DNA from 3 places in the Desulfofarcimen acetoxidans DSM 771 genome. Region 1 is predicted to be linked to each of the others. Evidence: riboswitches for the same ligand, from Rfam matches in the RefSeq annotation. Region 1 holds a riboswitch; each other region holds the start of a gene.

Region 1 (5,285 bases):
CCGGTTTCTGTTCCCTGCACGGTGACGGTTCTGGTTACCTGTGCTGCCGAGTTGCCGGCGGCGTCGCTGACATTATAGGTGATGGTGTAGGTTCCCGGCGTATTGACATCCACCGTGTCTCCGCCTACGGTGATCCGGTCCGTCAGGTCTTCGTCCACATTGTCTGTGGCCGTCGCTCCCGGATCGGTGAAGCTTTCCCCGAGATTTAAGGTGATTGCCGAGGCACCGTTTAAGGTGATCACCGGTGCTCCGGTGTCCGCGGAGGAATCCGCCATGCTGATCTGCAAGGTTTTGCTGCTGTGGCCGTCTCCGTCCTTTACCAGCAGGTAGACATCTTTGGCGCTGCTATCCACCAAATCCCCGATCACTATGGTATTGACCCCGGACACACAATCTGTTCCCGCTCCGGAGGTGTCGATGACGGGAGCGGCGGCCCCGCGGTCCACCACGGCGTAATAGGCTTGTCCTCCTTCATTGGAGGTAAAGGTGACCTTCCCTTCCCCGGCGGACAAGCGCGCCCCACTTCCGTCGGAAATAAAGGGAGCGGTGATCTGGGCGGCATAATCGGGATACTTGCTCAGATAGGTGTCCCGGGCGTTAACAAAGCAGCTCCTGCCCGTATGCAGTTCCACCAGGGCCCCCAGTGTCTGGTAGGTGGCCATGTCATTGCTGCCACCGTTGAAGCCCACGGAGCCGTCATCCATCTGCAAGCTCAGAAGGGCGGTCATATAAGTGCCCCAATCTTCCTGCCAGGCATTGCTGCCCAGGTCTTCCGCCGTGGCGCCGAAGAGGACCAGGGCATTGAGCATCACGGCCATGCTGTTAGGATTGACAGCGTAAGCCGTGGCAGGCAGAGGGGTATCAAAGGATCCCGGGCTGCTCACCCCGGGCCAGTTCATGGTTACGCCGCCGTTAGCGTATAAATGAGTGGATACCATTGCCGCCATTTTGCCGACGGCGTCTCTAATGCGATCCCCGTATTCCAGATCATCCTGCAGGAAATATAGGGGATAGCTCTGCATGGCCAGCCAGTCGCTGGAAGAGATCATACTGATATCACTGCGCTCATCGACAGACATTTCCACGGTGGGCAGAATGGCCTTGATCCCGGCTTTTTTCAGGGCGTCGGTATAGCCTTCCGCCTCCGTGGCCCCGGCAATTTCCGCCCCCAGGAGGAGATAGGAGACGGTCAGGATATCAATTTTTAGATCCAGCACGCCGTCTTTCCCCAACTTCAGGGTGCCGTCCGCGTTATAGGCGTGGCCGATCAGCTCCGCCACCAGATTCCGGCCGTTGAAATTCCGGGGGTCCGCCCCCACGGCACAAAGGGCAGCCACATAACGGAAATCGTCTTTGGGCGAATTGAGTGTACCGCCGGCGTCCCGGCTTTTTAAAGCCGCTTCCAGGCCGTCCAAATAGGTCTTGCCGTCGGCGCCAGCCAGCAGGGGATCGGTGACGGCATAGCCGTAATTGGGAAAGATCCAGGCATCCCAGTCCGTACCGTCTCTACGCTCGGAAAGGCCCACATAAATTCCATCTTTTACAAATATCTTCGTTTGATACCAGGAGATCATTTTGTCCAGAGAAGCTTTGACATATTCCTTCACGCCCGGATAAACTGTAAAGGCTCTGTAGCTGTAGGAAGGATTGTCCGTGCCCAGCTGGATGGCGAGCCAGTAGCTGCCGGCGGGCAGATCCTGCACCAGAAAACCCAGATCCTTATAATCCTCGGCAGCGGCGCCGGGTACCGCGGCCACAGTGCTTTCCACCAGGGTGCCGGCAATAGCCGTATCCGGCGTGCCGTTTTCCGCGGCGGTCAGATAGAATTTCACCGGAGTCTCCGCGGCCACCGTATCGTTAAAGGCGGCTCCCACATTCAGCCAGAGCTTCGCCCCGGCATAGCTACCCCAGTGACTGGCATCCAGGGATTTTATATCCGGTTTGGAGACCGGGGTTCCGTTCACTGTCACATAAACTTCATTGGAGATATATGTGCCGATTTTGGTGTAAAAGCGAAGAGAATACTGGCTGGTTTCCTCGTTAAAAGATCCCAGGTTCAAAGAATCCTGGACAGCGGTGATATTCAGGTCGGCGCCGGTTTCCCCTTCCAGTTTCTCGTAAATTCTTGTCGACGAGTTACTATCATAATAGCCGTAATACCATTCCACCGGTTGGGCCGGATTCCCGGTGCCGTACACATTCAGAGATACGGTGCTTCCCTCCGCCACTTCCTGGCGATCCGGTGTTACAAAGGGATTGGGACCGTTTTCCTCCACACAGTAGAAAAATATAGTATTACTAGTATCAGCACCGTTAGAGTTTTTAATAGCAGAGTTTATTCGATAAGGATTCTGCCGGGTGGCCGTGGCGGGCACCGTTACGGAAAATTCCGCCCCGGCATCAAGGGGATATTTATCTGCAGCCTTATAGGGCGGCTTATACACCCTTAAAGAGGTAAAAGTGTAATCTGTATTTAAATTTGGATCTTTCTTTATGGTAATCTGGGTCGTCCCCGCCGGCACCGTGATATAGCAAGGAGAAGCAGCAACACTACCCGCTATATCGCCATAGTACTTAACCGGAAGGGGTGTGTCGCTTCCCGGCAATGTGGCAATTACATACAAACCATTTACTTCCTCTACTTCCGTGGCTAACGCAGTGCCGCCGGTCGCAAAAACAAACAGCAAAGCACAAAAGAGGGCAAAAAATAGTCCCCTCTGGTGATATTTCAACATCTGTTTTCCTCCGCCTTCTTAGAAATATTCTGTAAAGAAAAGCCGCTAACCTCCTCCATTTCCCCTGTACTTTAAAACAAAAAGAGGGAGTGGGCGGTTTTTTGGCAAACCGCCCACTTCCGCACCCCTCTTCTTTAGATAGGATCGTAACCGGTTACGGTATCGGTGGTATTCTCGATCAGCCCATTGCCAAAGGTGGTGCGTACTACTTCCACCTTATAGGTATGACTTCCGAAACTGCCGACATTGAGATCGACATTGCCGGAAGAATCGGTGGTGCCACTGGTCACAAGAGTCCCGCTTTCATTATAGGCTTTGACCGTCACGCCCTGATAATTAGCAAAATTCGTCAGATTCCAGGTATAGGTCGGCGCCGGCCCGTAATATTGGCAGGAAGCCTTCACGTTAACCGTCAGGGTATTGCTGTCGTTATCGGTAATGCTGGCGATTTTGGCAAAATCGGCGCAACTGGTGGAACTGCTCGCATCGTCATGATAGATATTGATTACATCCCCGTCTGTCACATAAGCGGTGGCGATGGAAGCACCCAAGCCTGCACTTTCCAGAGGAAACTTGTTGTTGATCCGGAAGACCCAGCCGTCCCAGGCATATTGGCTAGTGGGACCATAGGTCACAATGCTATTTTCATCGGTAACGGAATAGAAATAACTGTCGCCGGAATCAATGGGATTTCCATCAGTACCGTTAAACGTATAGTTCCCCATATCTTGCACCGCCAGCAGCACGTCCCGAACAAAGAAGGACTGGGCGGTTTCACCGGCCGTCAATAGAACATTATTAATGGTTGTGTAAATGTAGCTGCCGCTGATGGTCCGGCTTTCCACTACCAAATCAACGTTAATCGTTTGATCTGTATAGATGGGCGCCGTGCCCTGGATATAGGAAGCGCTTGTCGAGGTTAAGTAATCCTGGGCAAAGGCCGGAACGGACATGGCTAAGACAAGCATTACAACCAAGCCCAGCAGCATCATTTTACTCATGATTTTACCTGATTTCATAGCAAAAACCTCCTTAAATTAAATTTAAATTTTCTGCCCGCATTTTTCCCTCTCGGGGAACCAAACAGCCGGGTTTCTTCAGATCATAGGCATCACCTCTCTAACGGTGGAAATCCACCCTTTTTTCTAAGCAGAATTGCACCCTGCAGCCAAAGGGGCTTGGAACGTGTGCGAGACACCCCCCTCACCCCCGGGATGCAAACCGTAAAACTGAATGTTAGCTACTGTTTTCAGCTACTGAAATAAAAAAACCTCTACACGAATTGTAGAGGGAAGCAGGCAACCACATTTATAAAGCATAAAATGGTAATCCATGCGCGAGTCAGTTAATCCCCTCCCCATTCTCCGTGGGTATCTGGCGGCGACTATCAAACAAGCTGGTCTCCTGGCTCAGGGGTCAACCTTGTCTTACGCCTTCCCGGATTATTAAACCCAGTGACATCTTGTAAGACTACTGCCCTTCACAGTGGCGGGACCGCACCGGACTTGCACCGGTTTCCCAATTAAGCTTCTCTTATAAGCACTTGTTTTGTTCCATATTATTTAATTGTTTAATTATTTAACATATATCCAGTGAATCTCCTCCGGATCAAGCCTGTGGACTTTCAGGAGCAATTTTCCATAAACTTATTAATTAGTTTAGCATTTATTATATGATTTTGCAATACTTTGCAAATAATGCCGGATTTATTGTTTATTTAATCATTTATTGTGTATAAACGTACTAATTTAATGTTTATTTATTTCTAAGTTTTATGATTTTGAGAAAAGTTTTTTCCGAAAACTTCATTTTTTTATTGTCGAAAAAAGGCAGCCGCTCCCGGGTCGGTGAAGCTGTCCCTGAGATTTAAGGTAATTGCGGCAGCCCCTCCAATAAAAAAAATCTCATTAGTAGTCTAATTTCTTCAAAATCAAAAGGTTTGTTTATATAGTGATGCACATCTAACTTTTTAGCCTGTTCAAATATTTCCTGGTTGCCATATGCTGTTATAAGCACAACAACAAACTCGCTATAAATATTCCTTAGTTCCTTAAGCGTTTCAAGCCCGCTCATGCCCGGCATTTTAATATCCAGTAAAATTACCCGGGGTCTAAAATTAGATGCTATTTTTAAGGCCTCTTGCCCCCCGGCAGCAACTGCTACACGATAACCGTCATCATTCAGTACTTCATATAGCAGCCGACGTATTCCGCACCGATCATCAACGATAAGAACATCATAATTCCTCATGGATACCCCCCCCAAAAATTCTCCGTAATTTTCTTTAAAGAAGGCCCTCCCAGTCAGTGCTTCTACAGGTAAGTCTCTATAATTGAAATTGTACTGCTTTTATAACGCGGAGCATACCTGCCGGTAAATACTGCTTCCATATTCTCAGGTTTGCTTTTTATGATATCCGGCACCTTTCCTGTCACAATTAACTAACACAAAGGGAAAGAAAAAAACACATGAAAAAACCCGGCTTCAACCACAAAGAGGCCAGGTTTTTTCATGTGTAAATATATTAATAAGTATTAATAGTCCTAGATA
Region 2 (7,225 bases), 1.8 Mb from region 1:
TCCGACAGCGGCAAGGTCATCGAAAAATTACTGGAACACGAAATCCATCTAGGTGCAATAGGGACAAAGGTGCTGCACGATAAAATCGCTTCGATCAAGCTAAGTGATGATGAACTGGTTTTAATTACACCACTGGAACATCCCTTCGCAACCAGAAAAACAGTTAAGGCAGTGGAATTAGCAGGAGAACAAATGGTATGGCGGGAAAGTGATTCCGGCACCAGGCATGCAGTTGAGGAAAAACTCACGGCAAAGGGACTTAATGTCAACAATTTAATCATCACGGCAGAGTTTGGCAGCACTGAATCTATTATCGGAGCAGTGGAAGCAGGCATGGGTATTTCTTTTGTCTCTCACTGGGCAGTACCGGAAAATGAGTATAGGAGAAACATAGCTGTCCTAAGACTGGAGGATATTGTTTTGGACCGCAATCTTTATATTATTTATCCTAAGAGAAAATACTTCAACAGGACTGCTGAAACTTTCATCAACTTTCTTCACCAACTCGATAATAAGGGTTTTTAAAAAAAGCCCCACAATAAGTACATCTACCCTGGGCCCGCTTTTTCTTAACCATGATTTTCATCCCGCAGTGGGGACAGATTACATTTCTATTCGACCATAACTTAATAGGTATTACCATAATCATACCAATTAAAGACACAATCCAAAGCCATACTAAATACTTTATCTTAATCCCACTCCTTATACTGCCGCAGTTTTTTGTGCGGCAAGCAAAGCAAACAAGGCCTCTTTTGTGCGTGGCAACGGCTTATTCGACAAAATATACCCGCTTTTCTTCAGTTCCAAATACATATCAACGATAAAAGGTCTCTCCAATCCCGTATTGCAAACAAGATCTTCTTTTAAAAAAATCACTTCGGGAGGTCCTTCCCCAACGACTTGACCTTGCTCCATAACAATAATGTGATCGGCCCAGGTATAGGCTAAATCCACATCATGTGTAGACAGTACAACAGTTTTACCTTGCTGGTTCAATAAATCAAATATCTCCATAACCTGTAAAGATAGCTTGGGGTCCAACCAGGCTGTAGGTTCATCAAAAATTATCACTTGCGGTTCCATCGAAAGGATATCTGCTATGGATACACGCTTTTTTTGTCCATAGCTCAAAAAATGCGTTGGCCTGTCTTTTAAACCCGTAATTCCGGTTGCCTCCATTGCCGCATTAACCCTTTGAATTACTTGCTCTTTTGGCAATCCTAAATTAATCGGCCCAAAAGATATCTCTTGCCAAACACTGGCAGAAAACAACTGAGTGTCCGGATCCTGAAAAACTATTCCAACATTCTTACGCAATTCGGTTAACTGCTTGTGCTTATAGCAAACCGGCTGACCGTTAAACAAAATATTGCCCTTGTGCGGCTTTAATATACCGTTAAAGTGAAGAAAAAGAGTGGATTTACCCGCCCCATTGGAACCTAAAACAGCCACTTTTTTACCCTTCTCAACAGCTATATTAATCCCGTTCAAAGCACCGGTGCCATCCGGATATCTAAACTCAACCCCTTTGGCTTCCAAAATGTATTCTTTCAAAGCTGTCCACCTCCGGAGTATAATGACAGAGCTGCTATCCCCAGATCCAGCGCTGCAATAAAGAGCATATTTTTAATAGAAAATTCATAATAGTTATCCAGAACATTCAAACCACCCGTATAACAACGGGAAGATAGTGCCTGAAAAAGCATTTGTGAACGGTGAAAAGATTTAATAAAAAGTGTTGAGGCCAGTTCCCCCAGAGAAGAGAAAGAGACATTAACACCGGCATAACCCAGTCTGGAAGATTGCGACGTATATATTTTTTCTGCGGTTTCTGCCAGAACAAAAATAAAACGATAAATGAGTGTCATGAGTTCAATAAATAAAGCCGGCACTTTCATTTTTCGCAATACATATATTATGTCAATCATAGGAGTAGTCAAAGACAAAAAATACAGACAGCTAACCGCCCCCAGTGACTTAAATAAAAGAATTACAGCAGCAGCGACTCCTGCTGCTGTAATTCCCAGGTTAAACCCCCAAAAAGACAAACCCCAAAGATAGACCCCAGGTTCTCTGCTAACCGTAACGGCTATAGTCAACACACCTACCAGTAAAAATGAAACCGGAAGAGACATAAACCCGGCAAAAACCCGAAATGGGATTCCGGCATAACCTACAACCGCTGCAGACATAATCAATAAAACCGCCAGAGAAGTCAAAAGTGAAGAAGCAGCAAGGCAAATTATTAAAGTAACCATGGCAAAAGCACATTTTTCAGCCGGGTGAACTTTCCTCAGTTTATTAGAATAAGCATAGCTGTCAATAGAAAACATCCCTTTGTATTACTCCTTTTATATTACTCTAAGAAAATTAAGGTTATAAATTTAGTTCTTCAATTCCGCAACATTCAGCTCGTTATCTTTGAGTCCCTCTCTAACTCTTGCTGATGCTTTTTCTTTCCCTTCATATAACCAAAATAATAACCTATGAAACCGCTGCCAAGAGCTGCCTGAAGTGCAAATAACAAGCTTTGCATCTCTGCGCCGGGAGGCTCCCATAAAGAACTGTACCAGGGTTGATAATTATTATCAATCTGTCCGATCAATTCTTTCCCCTGATCATCTGCGCCTCTGAATTCAGGCGCATTATTCATCACTAGGGGGACAATCACCAGCGCCAAAACCAACAGCACCAGAACAGTGTTTTTTGCTGTTACACTCATGCCTTAACCTCCCTTGTCAGCGCGGATAATTCCTCCAATTCACTCTTACTGTGAACAGTCAGCACATTCATTACCAGTACTGTCAATAAACCTTCACTGATAGCCAGCGGCAACTGTGTAACTGCAAAAACAGCGGCAAATTTATACATAGAGGCTAATACACCTCCTGTTTCCGAAGGGAAAGCCAGTGCCAGTTGAAAAGAAGTAGTCAGGTATGTAGCCAAATCCCCCAGTGCGGCAGCCATAAATACACATATCCATAACGGGGTCCCAAATTTTTGCAAAAGCTTAAAGATGCCATAAGACACAAAAGGACCTGCCACAGCCATGGAGAAAGTATTGGCCCCCAGCGTGGTTAAACCTCCGTGAGCCAGAAGCAGTGCTTGAAAAAGCAACACAATGACACCCAGCACGCTCATAGCAAAAGGCCCAAACAAAATAGCTCCCAGCCCTACTCCCGTAGGATGAGAACAACTACCCGCAACCGACGGCAGTTTCAAAGCAGACAGAACAAAGGCAAAAGCCCCGGCTAAACCCAACAGCATCTTCAGTGACGGGCTATTAGACACCTTTTTCTGGATGGACCATAGACCTACAATTATAAACGGTAAAGTTATTACCGACCAGATAATACTCCATTTGACAGGCAAAAATCCTTCCATAATATGCATGGCGTATGCGTTATCAGGAAAAATAAAGTATGACCCCAGCATAGCTAAGAAAGCTGTTAAATACCCCTTCATCATATTCATACTGCAACCCCCAGATAATGCCAAATTTTGTCAAATACTACATAAAAAGCAATAAAAAAGCCGGTGTGCAGCCACCGGGAGTATGTTAAGCCGGTAAGGTAATGCGTTAAATCGCCAACCACTCCCTGAGAAGCGCTCAAAGTCAGCAATAGGCATGGTTCGGCTTTAGATCATCATGGACATCAAGTTCCTCTACAGGTTTTGATACCATTCCCTTTATTATTCCTTATTTTAAGTCCGTCTTCTCCAGACAGAACACCTATTCAAATATTAAATTGACTGGTTAAAACCAAAAAACCCTGTTACCGGAAAGGTGACAAGGCATACGAGGCACCCGCATACACAGGTACGATGGATTTCACCTCCCTATCTTTCGTAGATCAACGGCAAATTTAAAACGGGCAGGTTTCCTGGCTTAAGGTCATCACTCCCTCACGCCTTCCCAGACTCAAAAAAGAACCGGTGGCTTGTGTGAGTTTGCTACCTATCACAGTGGCGGGACCGCGTCAGCACTTCTGAACTTCCCTTAAGTTTTGCAATGCAAAACACCCGTTTACTATATGGAATTAATTTAACTACATGCTAACACATTTTTATGAATGTGTCTATGCCTATTTCTAAATCAAAATACTAAAACAGATCTTCCTTCCACATAATAAGGGCATCTTCTCCGGTATCCTCATAATATCCCTTGCGTATGCCGGATTCTTTAAAGCCAAGCAGGTTGTATAATTTCTTAGCCGGCTCATTAGTACTTCTTACCTCCAACGTCATTTTAGTAGCCCCCCTGAGCGCGGCCCTGATTAGCATCTGCTGCATCAAAGCATATCCTATTTTCCGTCCCCTATGTTCGGGGTGTACTGCTACATTAGTAATATGAGCCTCATCTAAAATTATCCACATGCCGGCATAGCCAACCACCTCATTTTTCAACAAGGCTACTATATAATAGGCAAAACTGTTTTGAGACAGTTCATAAACAAAAGATTGGTAGGACCAGGGCGTAATAAAACTGCTGTTCTCAATGGCTGTTACACTTGTCAGATGCGCAGCATTCATTTTCTCAAATTCTATATTCATGATTATACCTTATTTGCCTCCTGTTTTCGCAACCAGACCAGCTCGGCTTCAGATAAGCGGATATATTCCGGCAAGAGTTCAAAAGGATGCAAACCCAGCCCTTGTTGAAGCAACTTCCATCCCAACTGTGCGGCAACCGCACCCCTGGGAAAACTCAATGGCGCCGGCGCAAAAATTACCCGTTTACCCAGATAAGATAATATTTTCTCCTTATATACAGGTACGCCGTCTCCCAAAAACATTACAAAACCCGAATCAAAATTACTCTTTTGTAATATAGAAACCAGTTCTTCGATACTAACAGCCAGAGGACCAACCAAGCATTCCAGCGATAAAAAGTCGGTGTTGCTATAGACAGCTGTATATACTTCATTTTTCCTGGCATTTAATATCGGGCACAGCAAAGCGTTGTTTCCGGATAAACCGTTTGCCAAAACATCCAGAGTGGAAACACCCACTACCGGTATTTTCCAAACCTGAGCCAATGTTTTGGCAGTGGACAGACCAATACGCAAGCCTGTAAAAGATCCGGGACCTGAAGAAACGGCTATTCCCTCCAAACTCGCCGGAACTACACCCGCATCTTCCAGCACACCCTTAATCATAGGCAACAAGTTTACCGAGTGTGTTCGACCGTTATTAAGCAATCGCTCAGATAAAACCTTTTCACCGTCAACTATACCGACAGTCGCTACCGGAGTGGCTGCTTCAATTCCCAGTACCGGCACTATTCAACATCTCCTCTGCCAAACTACAATAGCGTTCTCCGTAAGGAACAAGCCTAATCTCCCGGTGCTCTATATGTTCCTCAGGAACAGACAACCATATATCCAATCTCTCCGGCGGAAGCAGTTCGTTTACCAGCTCCCCCCACTCCACAAGAGCAACTCCCTGTCCGTAAAAATACTCTTCATAGCCCAAATCGTTCATTTCCTCAGGCCCGCCCAGCCTGTACACATCAAAATGATAGAAGGGTTCACGTCCTATATATTCATTAATTAAAGTAAACGTAGGGCTGGTAACAGGCTCTTCAATACCCAATCCCCTGGCCACCCCGCGGGCAAAACAAGTTTTTCCGGCACCCAACCCACCATTCAAACACAAAACATCCCCGGCAATAAGCAACTTCCCTAAACTCTTGCCCACTGCTTCAGTCTCAGCAGGTGAAGTTGTAATAATTAATGGCATTTATTCACCCCAGGCACATTATTATAACAAATATTATAACACAAAAATTACCGAAGCATAATTCATAAAAAAAACCGACAGAATAATACACTCTCTCGCCAGGATATATTTCTATCTACTGTCCCCAAAAAATAAACGTCTTTCATCTAGAAAGGCGTAATTTAAAATCTGCTTATTTCCGAATAATATCTTAAGACCAGGTTTTTATCATTACCATATATTATATTACATAGTATTTTTGGCAAAATAAATTTGTATTATTTTTACTAGTCTAACATTAGCTTTTAATTCTCCAATATTAACCGCAGCGATACCCATTTTTAAGGGCATCACGAGATATATTCCAAACATATTGTTTGAGAAAATTTTTTATTTCTTCAATGTCAAAAGGCTTGGCAATACAAGTTAATGCCCCATTTTGCATTGCAGCTTCTACTGTATCCTCTGCACCATAGGCAGTCATCATCACTACTTCTGTATCAGGGGATATCTTTTTAATTATTTTAAGAGCCTCAAGACCACCCATAACGGGCATACGAACATCCATTAAAACCAGTTCAGGATGTACCAAACTAATCATATCCACAGCTTCTTTACCGTTTTGGGCAGTATAAACTTTGTGACCCTCTTCCTCAATAATTATGTTCAATAAATACCTTACACCTGGCTGGTCATCAACAACCAACACCTTTAAATAATTCAACATTATTCAACCACCTCCGACAAAACATGACACCAGCTAACAAAAAAGTATAAAGATTACATTGCATAATTATAGATTCGTCGTAGTTGGTTTAAATTCCTTCTTTTAAGAAAAATTTTCTATATTTTATTAATCGAATGACAACAAGTTACAATTAATGTAAACCAATTCAACTTTTGACCTTAGATCAAAGGGGTGGCCTGACCAAACCACCAAGTCAGCCTTTTGACCTTTTTCCAGTGTACCCAGGCCATTCAAACCCAGTAATTTAGCAGCATTGACTGTTATTGCCTGCAGTGCTGTTTTTTCTGACAAACCGCCCTGTACCGTCAGGCCGGCTGATAACGCCAGGTACTGTATTGGGACAACAGGATGATCTGTCATTATAGCAAAATTAACCCCGGCTTTCTCCAAATATTTACCATTAGAAAGATTAATACCCTGCAGTTCAACCTTGGCCCGGTTAGTAATTATAGGTCCGATTATCGCCGGAATATTCAAGCGCGCCAGTTCATCCGCTACTTTGTATCCCTCTGTACAATGCTCAATTATTATCTTCAGGTCGAATTCACGGGCGATACGAACTGCCGTCATAATATCGTCGGCCCGGTGAGCATGCACTCGCAGCGGTATTTCTCGTTTTAAAACCCGGCCAATAGATTCCAGTTTCAAATCTCGCTCAGGCTCATGTTTATCTTTCTCCCCGTTAATCCAGTTTTCCTGCTTTTTTATGTAATTCTGTGCGCTGACCAGTGCTTCACGCAAAATTGCCGCACT
Region 3 (7,225 bases), 1.7 Mb from region 1:
TACTACCCAAACAGGTATGGCTGAATTTCTCCTGGCGCTTGGTGTGAACAGGGCAGTAAACCTGGACGGTGGCGGATCGACCACACTGTCCGCCAGGCATGCCGGAGACGGCGAGGCATCTCTAATCAATCATCCCCAGCTAACTCAGCAGCGTTTGCTTCCGGATGCTGTAGGAGTATTTTCTACCGCACCGAAAGGGAACCTGGGTGGTTTAGTTGTTACCGGTCCGGATTATGTTCTGGGCGGCACATCAGTGCAATATGCGGTGAAAGGTTATGATGTGAACTATAACCCTTACCAGGTAGACCAGTCGTCTGTTAGCTGGAAATCTGATCCGCAAAACGCCTTCCAGTCGAATATCTTTCACCCGCTCTCAGGCGGCGACTATAAAATTATTGCTTCTGTCAACGGTGTCGCAGGAGAGAAAACGGCGCATGTTATAGGCGCGGAAAGCCTGTCGGAATTAGTTGTTTCCCCTGCTTCAGTGATTGTTGAACCGGGCGAATCGGTAACATTTAAGACGATTGCTAAAACAAAGAGCGGTCAGGACTATGAGTTATACGCGACTGATTATCAACTTCAGCTGCAGGGCGATATGGGTTCCCTGGCAAACAATTTGTTCACAGCCCAAACCCCGGGAACCGGCAGTATAACTATTTCCTTCCAGGGAATGGTAAAAACCGTTCAGGTAATTGTGCGTTCTACGGGCGCAAATACTGCGGTGGTTTCAAATAGCAGCGGTGCGGAAGTAGTTTTGGATGAGAATACAGTATTACAGTTTCCGGCTCAGGTAGTGGAGTCCCCGCTAAATATTGAAGTTATACCGCTGGACGATGTTGCAATACCCGGTTATGATGTGTTAAAAGCATTGGATGTGGCCGGTTCCCAGCCGATATCATGGGGGGAACCCTGGAAGCTCAAATATAATTATAATAAAAGTGATCTGCTTAGTTTGTCGCCGGAAACATCGGGAGAGCCGCTTGACTCGGATGATTCAACTGAATTATTAGATCCTTCTGACATACTGTTAGATCCTTCTGATATACTGACTCAAACGCCGGGAGAAACAGATTCCAATGATGACAGCCAGCTTGCTTCTGACCTGACACCTGTAGTAAAGGTCCTGTTTAAAGGCGAGGGCAGCGATGAATGGCAGCTCCAGCCTGCATGGACAGTGGGGCAGGATAACCTGCAAACAATTAATGCCAGGATAAAAGGTCTGGGACAGGTTGCCGTAGTGGTGGATGAGCAACCAATACCGGTTTTCAGCGATATGAAAAATCACTGGGCTGAGAATATAGTGACTCAAATGGCCTCCCGTGAGATTGTCAACGGTTACCCGGACGGCAGTTTCCGGCCTAAAAACATGATTACGCGGGCTGAGTTTGTGGCCTTATTATACCGGGCTTTGCTCTGGTCTAAAACGGAAAACCAGGTTTCTTTTAAGGACGAGATACCCGAATGGGCCGTAGATCCAGTATCTGCCGCTGTGAGCAGAAAGGCGGTCAGCGGCTATCCCGATAACACCTTTAAACCATCCAAAGGCATAACACGTTCGGAAATGGCTGTCATAATTGATCGTGTGCTTAATTTGCCCAAGACAGATAAGCAGCAGAAGTCTGCATTTACCGATATATCTTCCGTTCCTGCCTGGGCACTGGATCAGGTTGACCGGGTGGCAGCGGCGGGAATCTTGAAAGGTGATAAGGACAAGTTTCGCCCTCTGGACAGCGCTACCAGAGCTGAGGTAGCTGTGGCAGTGAGCAGGGTTCTTGATTACTGGGTAACCCATTAATATAATTGGGGTTTGTTCATAATATTTTAAAGTTGGAGCAGGAAAATGAGGTTTCATGTAGAAGATTTCATTTCAGATAATTAAATAAGTTGGTTTCAGGTGCCCCATGAAATCGGGGAGAATAGGGAATCAGGTGTAAATCCTGAACGGTCCCGCCACTGTAACCGGGGAGCATAGCGGCATAGGATAACCACCGTTAAACCGGGAAGGTTGCTGCATGTATTGAACCGGAGTCAGGAGACCTGCCTGAAAACCAAAAACCTTTTACAGGTTGCTTCGTTGGATGATGGAAAAGTCCCACGGCCTTATTGGCTGTGGGCTTATTATTTTTAACGGGGGTTGATTGCATGTTGCAGAAAGCGATATCGATGATTGGTAGCTTGGATCAGGAGGCTATGAACAAAGCTCAGCAGCGGCTGGACAGTTTAATTAAGCCGCCGGGCAGCCTGGGTGTTTTGGAAGAAGTGGCTGTGCGTTTGGCCGGTATTACCGGAAATCACAAACCTTTTATAAGGAAAAAGACCGTGGTTGTCATGGCTGGCGATCACGGTGTGTTTGAAGAAGGTGTCAGCGCTGCGCCGCAGGAGGTAACCTATCAAATGCTGCCTGCTTTTGTACACGGTGTGGCAGGTATTGGTGTTTTGGCCCGTCATGCCGGAGCTAATCTTATTGTGGTGGATGTGGGGGTAGCAGTGCCTGTGGATTATCCGGGAGTATTGCGGAAAAAGGTCAAAGCGGGTACCGGTAATATAGCCAGAGGGCCGGCTATGACAGTGGAAGAAGCGGTACAGGCTCTGGAGGTTGGCATAGAAACTGCGTGGCAGGAAATAGATCAGGGAACAGATCTGCTGGCTACCGGCGACATGGGAATTGCCAATACCACACCGAGCACGGCTCTCCTGGCTGTCTTTGGCAATCTATCGGTAGATGAAATCACCGGTCGCGGGACTCTTATTAATGACGAAGTTTTAAATAACAAGATAAAAGCAATAGAGGCTGCAATTAAGGTCAATAAGCCTGATCCGGCTGATCCTGTAAGCGTGCTGGCCAAGGTAGGCGGTCTGGAAATTGCCGGGTTGGCCGGCTTGATCCTAGGCGCTGCAGCCAGGCGGGTGCCGGTACTGGTTGACGGTTATATCAGCACTGCCGCCGCTCTGGTTGCTTCGCGCATATGCCCCTTGTCCAAAGAGTATATGCTGGGTTCTCATTTGTCGGGAGAAAAGTCTCACCGGTACATGCTGGAGGTGGTCGGCCTGAAGCCCATGCTGCATTTGGACATGAGGTTGGGCGAGGGGACCGGATCAGCCCTGGCTATGAATATTGTAGAAGGTTCACTGAGAATATTGCATGAGATGGCAAGTTATGAAGAGGCAAAAGTATCAGATGTGGATGAGAGCAAAATTTTAAAGTAATTAAATAAAAAACCGGAAATAATAAAAACAATCAACTTAATATAAGCAGGAATTTGAGTTTTTTCGGAGAAAATAAGGGTGTTAGGAACAGGAGGTGTTAAAGTGTCTTTAGAAAAAATTTATGATATGGCGGTAGAGCTGGGGAAAGCCATTGCCGAGACGGAAGAGTTTAAGGATATGAAGCAAAGTGAGCTGGCCATCATGAGAAATGAGGACGCAGCGGGCCTGGTAGAGAAGCTTAACAATGCCAAAAGAGGCGTAGAAAGAAAAAAGATGTTAGGTGAACTTACCGAGGCGGATGCTATAGAAATGGGCGAGATTGAAAAAGAAGTTTTGAGTAACCAAGTGGTAAAGCAATCCTTTGAAGCTAACGCTATGTTTAATAATTTTATGCAAAAAATCAGCGTAAAAATACGTGATGGCATCCGTGAGAAATCTGATCATTTGGTCTAGTAAATAATCTATGGCGGAGCCGGGTGGGACTTCGTTATTGAGGAGAGGTGGCAAGTTAACCTCTTCTTTTGACGAAGCAGGAAAATCCCCTTTAGCGACTTTCGAGGCAGCCATGGGTACTCGTGTTTATCGGAAATTATTCAGTACTGACATTATTTATGCAATATAAATTTATACTTCATTAAACAGTGGTTATCCACGGATCCATATAAGCATAATTCCCTGGAGTAAAATAAATTCATAGGATAAATTTTTAGCAGGTATTTATAGGGAAGTTGAAGAAATACATAAAAGCACTTATATATAGAGAGTACAATTAGTTAATTGCCGGTTTTACAGCCCATTTCGCTTGATTTAAGGCCTAAGAGCGGTTATTTATCTATTAAAAGCCATGCAAAAATTAATAATAAAAAAAAACAATTTTAATAAAAAAAATAGCTTATTCTTAGAAGGAGTTTTGAAGTTTAGGTAGAATAACTTATATACAAGAATAATTAGTGATCGATGAAGTGCATCTGAAGCGTTGGATTTGTGCAAATGCAAGTGATAAGCTGCACAATCACCAGGTTGCATGAACCGGTCAATAATAAAGAGAAAAATATTTGAGGAGGGCGATGAGGAAAATGGCATTAGTTGCACCGCATGGTGGAAAATTAACTCCGGTAATTCTCCCGAAAGAACAACGTGAAGATGCTTTGGCAAAAGCTAAAACTCTGCCGGTAATTAGAATGTCATCCCGTGAAACATCTGATGTATTAATGATTGGTATGGGTGCATTCAGTCCATTAATGGGTTTTATGACCAAAGAAGATTATGAAAGCGTAGTAAACACCAAGCACTTAGCCAACGGCTTAGCCTGGCCCGTGCCCATCACTGTTTCAGTTACCAAAGAACAGGCTGCTGAACTTAAAGAAGGTATGGAAGTAGCTCTGGTTGACGACGAAACAGATAAGTATGTGGCTATTCTTACTGTTAAAGATAAATATGAGTATGACAAGACCAAAGAATGTAAAGAAGTATTCTTTACCGATGATCCCGAGCATGATGGTGTTAAGAAAGTTATGGGCCAGCCGGAAATTAACGTTGGCGGCGATATCATCACCTTCAGTGAAATGGGCTATGCTACCCAGTATGCCGGTTATTATGCTCACCCGCACGAAACCCGTGCATTATTTGAATCCAAGGGCTGGAACACTGTTTGTGCTTTCCAAACCAGAAACCCCTTGCACCGCTCTCACGAGTTCCTCTGCAAGATCGGTATGGAAGTTTGCGACGGTTTGTTCCTGCACCCGATTGTTGGTAAATTAAAGCCTGGCGATATTCCGGCTGAAGTTCGTTTTAAGTGCTACCAGGCTCATATGGACAACTATTTCAATAATAAGAACGTTGCTCTTAAAGTATATCCGATGGAAATGCGTTATGCCGGACCCAGCGAAGCTATCCTGCATGCTATCTTCCGTCAGAACTTCGGTTGCAGCAACATCTTAATCGGTCGTGACCACGCCGGTGTAGGCAGTTACTATTCTGCATATCAGGCTCAGGAAATTTTTGACCAGTTTAAGCCCGGTGAGATCCTTTGCCAGCCGATTAAAGTTACAGCCGCTGCTTATTGCAAGAAGTGTATGGGTATGGAAACTGAAAAGACCTGCCCGCATACCGGTGAAGATCGCGTAGCTATCAGCGGTACCAAGGTTCGTCAGATGTTTGGCGCCGGCCAACTGCCGCCGCTGGAATTTGGACGTAAAGAAGTTCTCGAAATTCTCACCGAGTACTATCAGGCTTTAGATAAAAACAAGTAATAATTAGTTAATCTATAACTTATGCTGGTTTAAGGCCGGTTGCCGCTTAAAGCGGTAATCGGTATTAGATAAGGGTGTCATGCTAACTACATGAGGAGGTGGTCAAGAACAGTTAAGGTTTTTGCCGCCTGTCATTAAGACAGTCATGTTTTTGTATGATTGACTGAAAAGTCAAAAAAGACTTGCAGTCTATATGCCTGATAAGTTATGTGTAATATTTTCGCAGCGTGCTGATTGGTTTTAAGCCAGGCTTATGATAGCTGCGAGGTTTTAAACTAAGATTTATATTTGGTTATAGGAGGTCAGAGAATATGCCAACTTTTGTAATGCAAGAAAAATGCGATGGTTGCAAGGGTCAGGACAAAACAGCTTGTATGTATATCTGCCCGAACGACTTAATGGTGCTTGACAAGGAAAAAATGAAGGCTTATAACCGTGACTTAACAGCTTGCTGGGAGTGCCTGTGCTGTGTTAAGATTTGCCCGCAACAAGCTATGGACTTCAGAGGCTATGCTGATTTCGTTCCCCTGGGAGCCAGTGTTGTTCCTTTGAGAAGTTCCGACAGCATTATGTGGACAGTTAAGTTCAGAAACGGCTTAATGAAGCGCTTCAAGTTCCCCATCAGAACAACTGAAGAAGGTACTGCAGTTCCCGACGCTGGATACACTTTGGATAACGACGATCTGCAAAGTGAAATGCTGTTTACCCAGCCGTATTCCATGAATTTAACTGAGTTCCCGACCATTAAGTAGTTATTTAAACTTATATATAATTTGTTAGCTGAAATATTTTGGTATTTAGGATGTATAAAGAGGAGGTAAAAATAGTATGCCGAATTTTGAAACTGTAGAAATTACCACTGATCTTTTGCTTATCGGTGGTGGTATGGCCAACTGCGGTGCTGCTGTAGAAGCTGCATATTGGGCAAAGAAGAACGGTGTTAAGGTTACTTTAGTTGATAAAGCCGCTATGGACAGAAGCGGTGCCGTTGCTATGGGTTTATCTGCTATCAACCAGTATGTTAACTATGCTAAAGGCGTAAACACCCTTAAGGATTATGTTGAGTATGTTAAAAAAGACTTAATGGGCATTGCACGTGATGACCTTGTTTATAACATTGCCCGTCACGTTGACTCTACCGTTCATTTGTTCGAAAAATGGGGTCTTCCCATCTGGTTGAATGACGACGGCACATATGTAAATGAAGGCCGCTGGCAGATCATGATTAACGGTGAGTCTTACAAGATCATCGTAGCTGAAGCTGCTAAGAATGCTCTCGGCACCGAGAACATTTATGAGCGCGTATTCATCGTAGAGCCGATTCTTGATGGCGACAGAATTGCCGGCGCTATCGGTTTCAGCACTCGTGAAGAGAAAGTTTATGTATTCAAGGCTAAAGCAGTTCTGGCTGCTATGGGCGGCGCTGTAGGCGTATTCAAGCCTCGTTCCTCCGGTGAAGGTCTTGGCCGTTCCTGGTATCCTCCGTTCAGCACAGGTTCCTCCACTTACTTTACAGTAATGGCTGGCGCTGAGCAGACCTGTCAGGAAGTAAGATTTATTCCCATTCGTTTTAAAGACGGTTATGGCCCTGTAGGCGCTTGGTTCTTGCTCTTCAAATCCAGAGCCACCAACGCTTTCGGCGAAAACTACATGGAAACCAACAAGGGTGTATTAGCTGACTATGCTCCGTATGGCGATGCTAAGCCGATTCCTGCTAACCTGAGAAACTATCTCGGTATGTTAGACGTAAGCGCAGGTAAAGGACC

The links. Region 1 has a riboswitch for cobalamin ahead of DTOX_RS09725 (hypothetical protein). Riboswitches for the same ligand answer to the same signal wherever they lie in the genome.
Region 2: it holds a riboswitch for cobalamin, as region 1 does, so the genes downstream of both, DTOX_RS18135 (energy-coupling factor ABC transporter permease) here and DTOX_RS09725 (hypothetical protein) in region 1, are expected to answer to the same signal.
Region 3: it holds a riboswitch for cobalamin, as region 1 does, so the genes downstream of both, cobT (nicotinate-nucleotide--dimethylbenzimidazole phosphoribosyltransferase) here and DTOX_RS09725 (hypothetical protein) in region 1, are expected to answer to the same signal.

The regions. Positions count from the first base shown of each region.
Region 1 covers NC_013216.1:2,113,172-2,118,456, reverse strand. Annotated here, with positions in the region: gene DTOX_RS09730 (immunoglobulin-like domain-containing protein) at 1-2,735, opposite strand, end outside; gene DTOX_RS09725 (hypothetical protein) at 2,870-3,754, opposite strand; cobalamin riboswitch at 4,113-4,297, opposite strand; gene DTOX_RS09720 (response regulator) at 4,602-4,985, opposite strand.
Region 2 covers NC_013216.1:3,900,920-3,908,144, forward strand. Annotated here, with positions in the region: gene DTOX_RS18115 (selenium metabolism-associated LysR family transcriptional regulator) at 1-525, shown strand, start outside; gene DTOX_RS18120 (energy-coupling factor ABC transporter ATP-binding protein) at 706-1,557, opposite strand; gene cbiQ (cobalt ECF transporter T component CbiQ) at 1,554-2,336, opposite strand; gene DTOX_RS18130 (energy-coupling factor ABC transporter substrate-binding protein) at 2,411-2,725, opposite strand; gene DTOX_RS18135 (energy-coupling factor ABC transporter permease) at 2,722-3,468, opposite strand; cobalamin riboswitch at 3,861-4,045, opposite strand; gene rimI (ribosomal protein S18-alanine N-acetyltransferase) at 4,108-4,557, opposite strand; gene tsaB (tRNA (adenosine(37)-N6)-threonylcarbamoyltransferase complex dimerization subunit type 1 TsaB) at 4,560-5,285, opposite strand; gene tsaE (tRNA (adenosine(37)-N6)-threonylcarbamoyltransferase complex ATPase subunit type 1 TsaE) at 5,266-5,745, opposite strand; gene DTOX_RS18155 (response regulator) at 6,044-6,451, opposite strand; gene DTOX_RS18160 (amidohydrolase) at 6,578-7,225, opposite strand, start outside.
Region 3 covers NC_013216.1:3,778,613-3,785,837, reverse strand. Annotated here, with positions in the region: gene DTOX_RS17410 (S-layer homology domain-containing protein) at 1-1,795, shown strand, start outside; cobalamin riboswitch at 1,876-2,059, shown strand; gene cobT (nicotinate-nucleotide--dimethylbenzimidazole phosphoribosyltransferase) at 2,143-3,207, shown strand; gene DTOX_RS17400 (YlbF/YmcA family competence regulator) at 3,310-3,660, shown strand; gene sat (sulfate adenylyltransferase) at 4,284-5,459, shown strand; gene aprB (adenylyl-sulfate reductase subunit beta) at 5,771-6,211, shown strand; gene aprA (adenylyl-sulfate reductase subunit alpha) at 6,288-7,225, shown strand, end outside.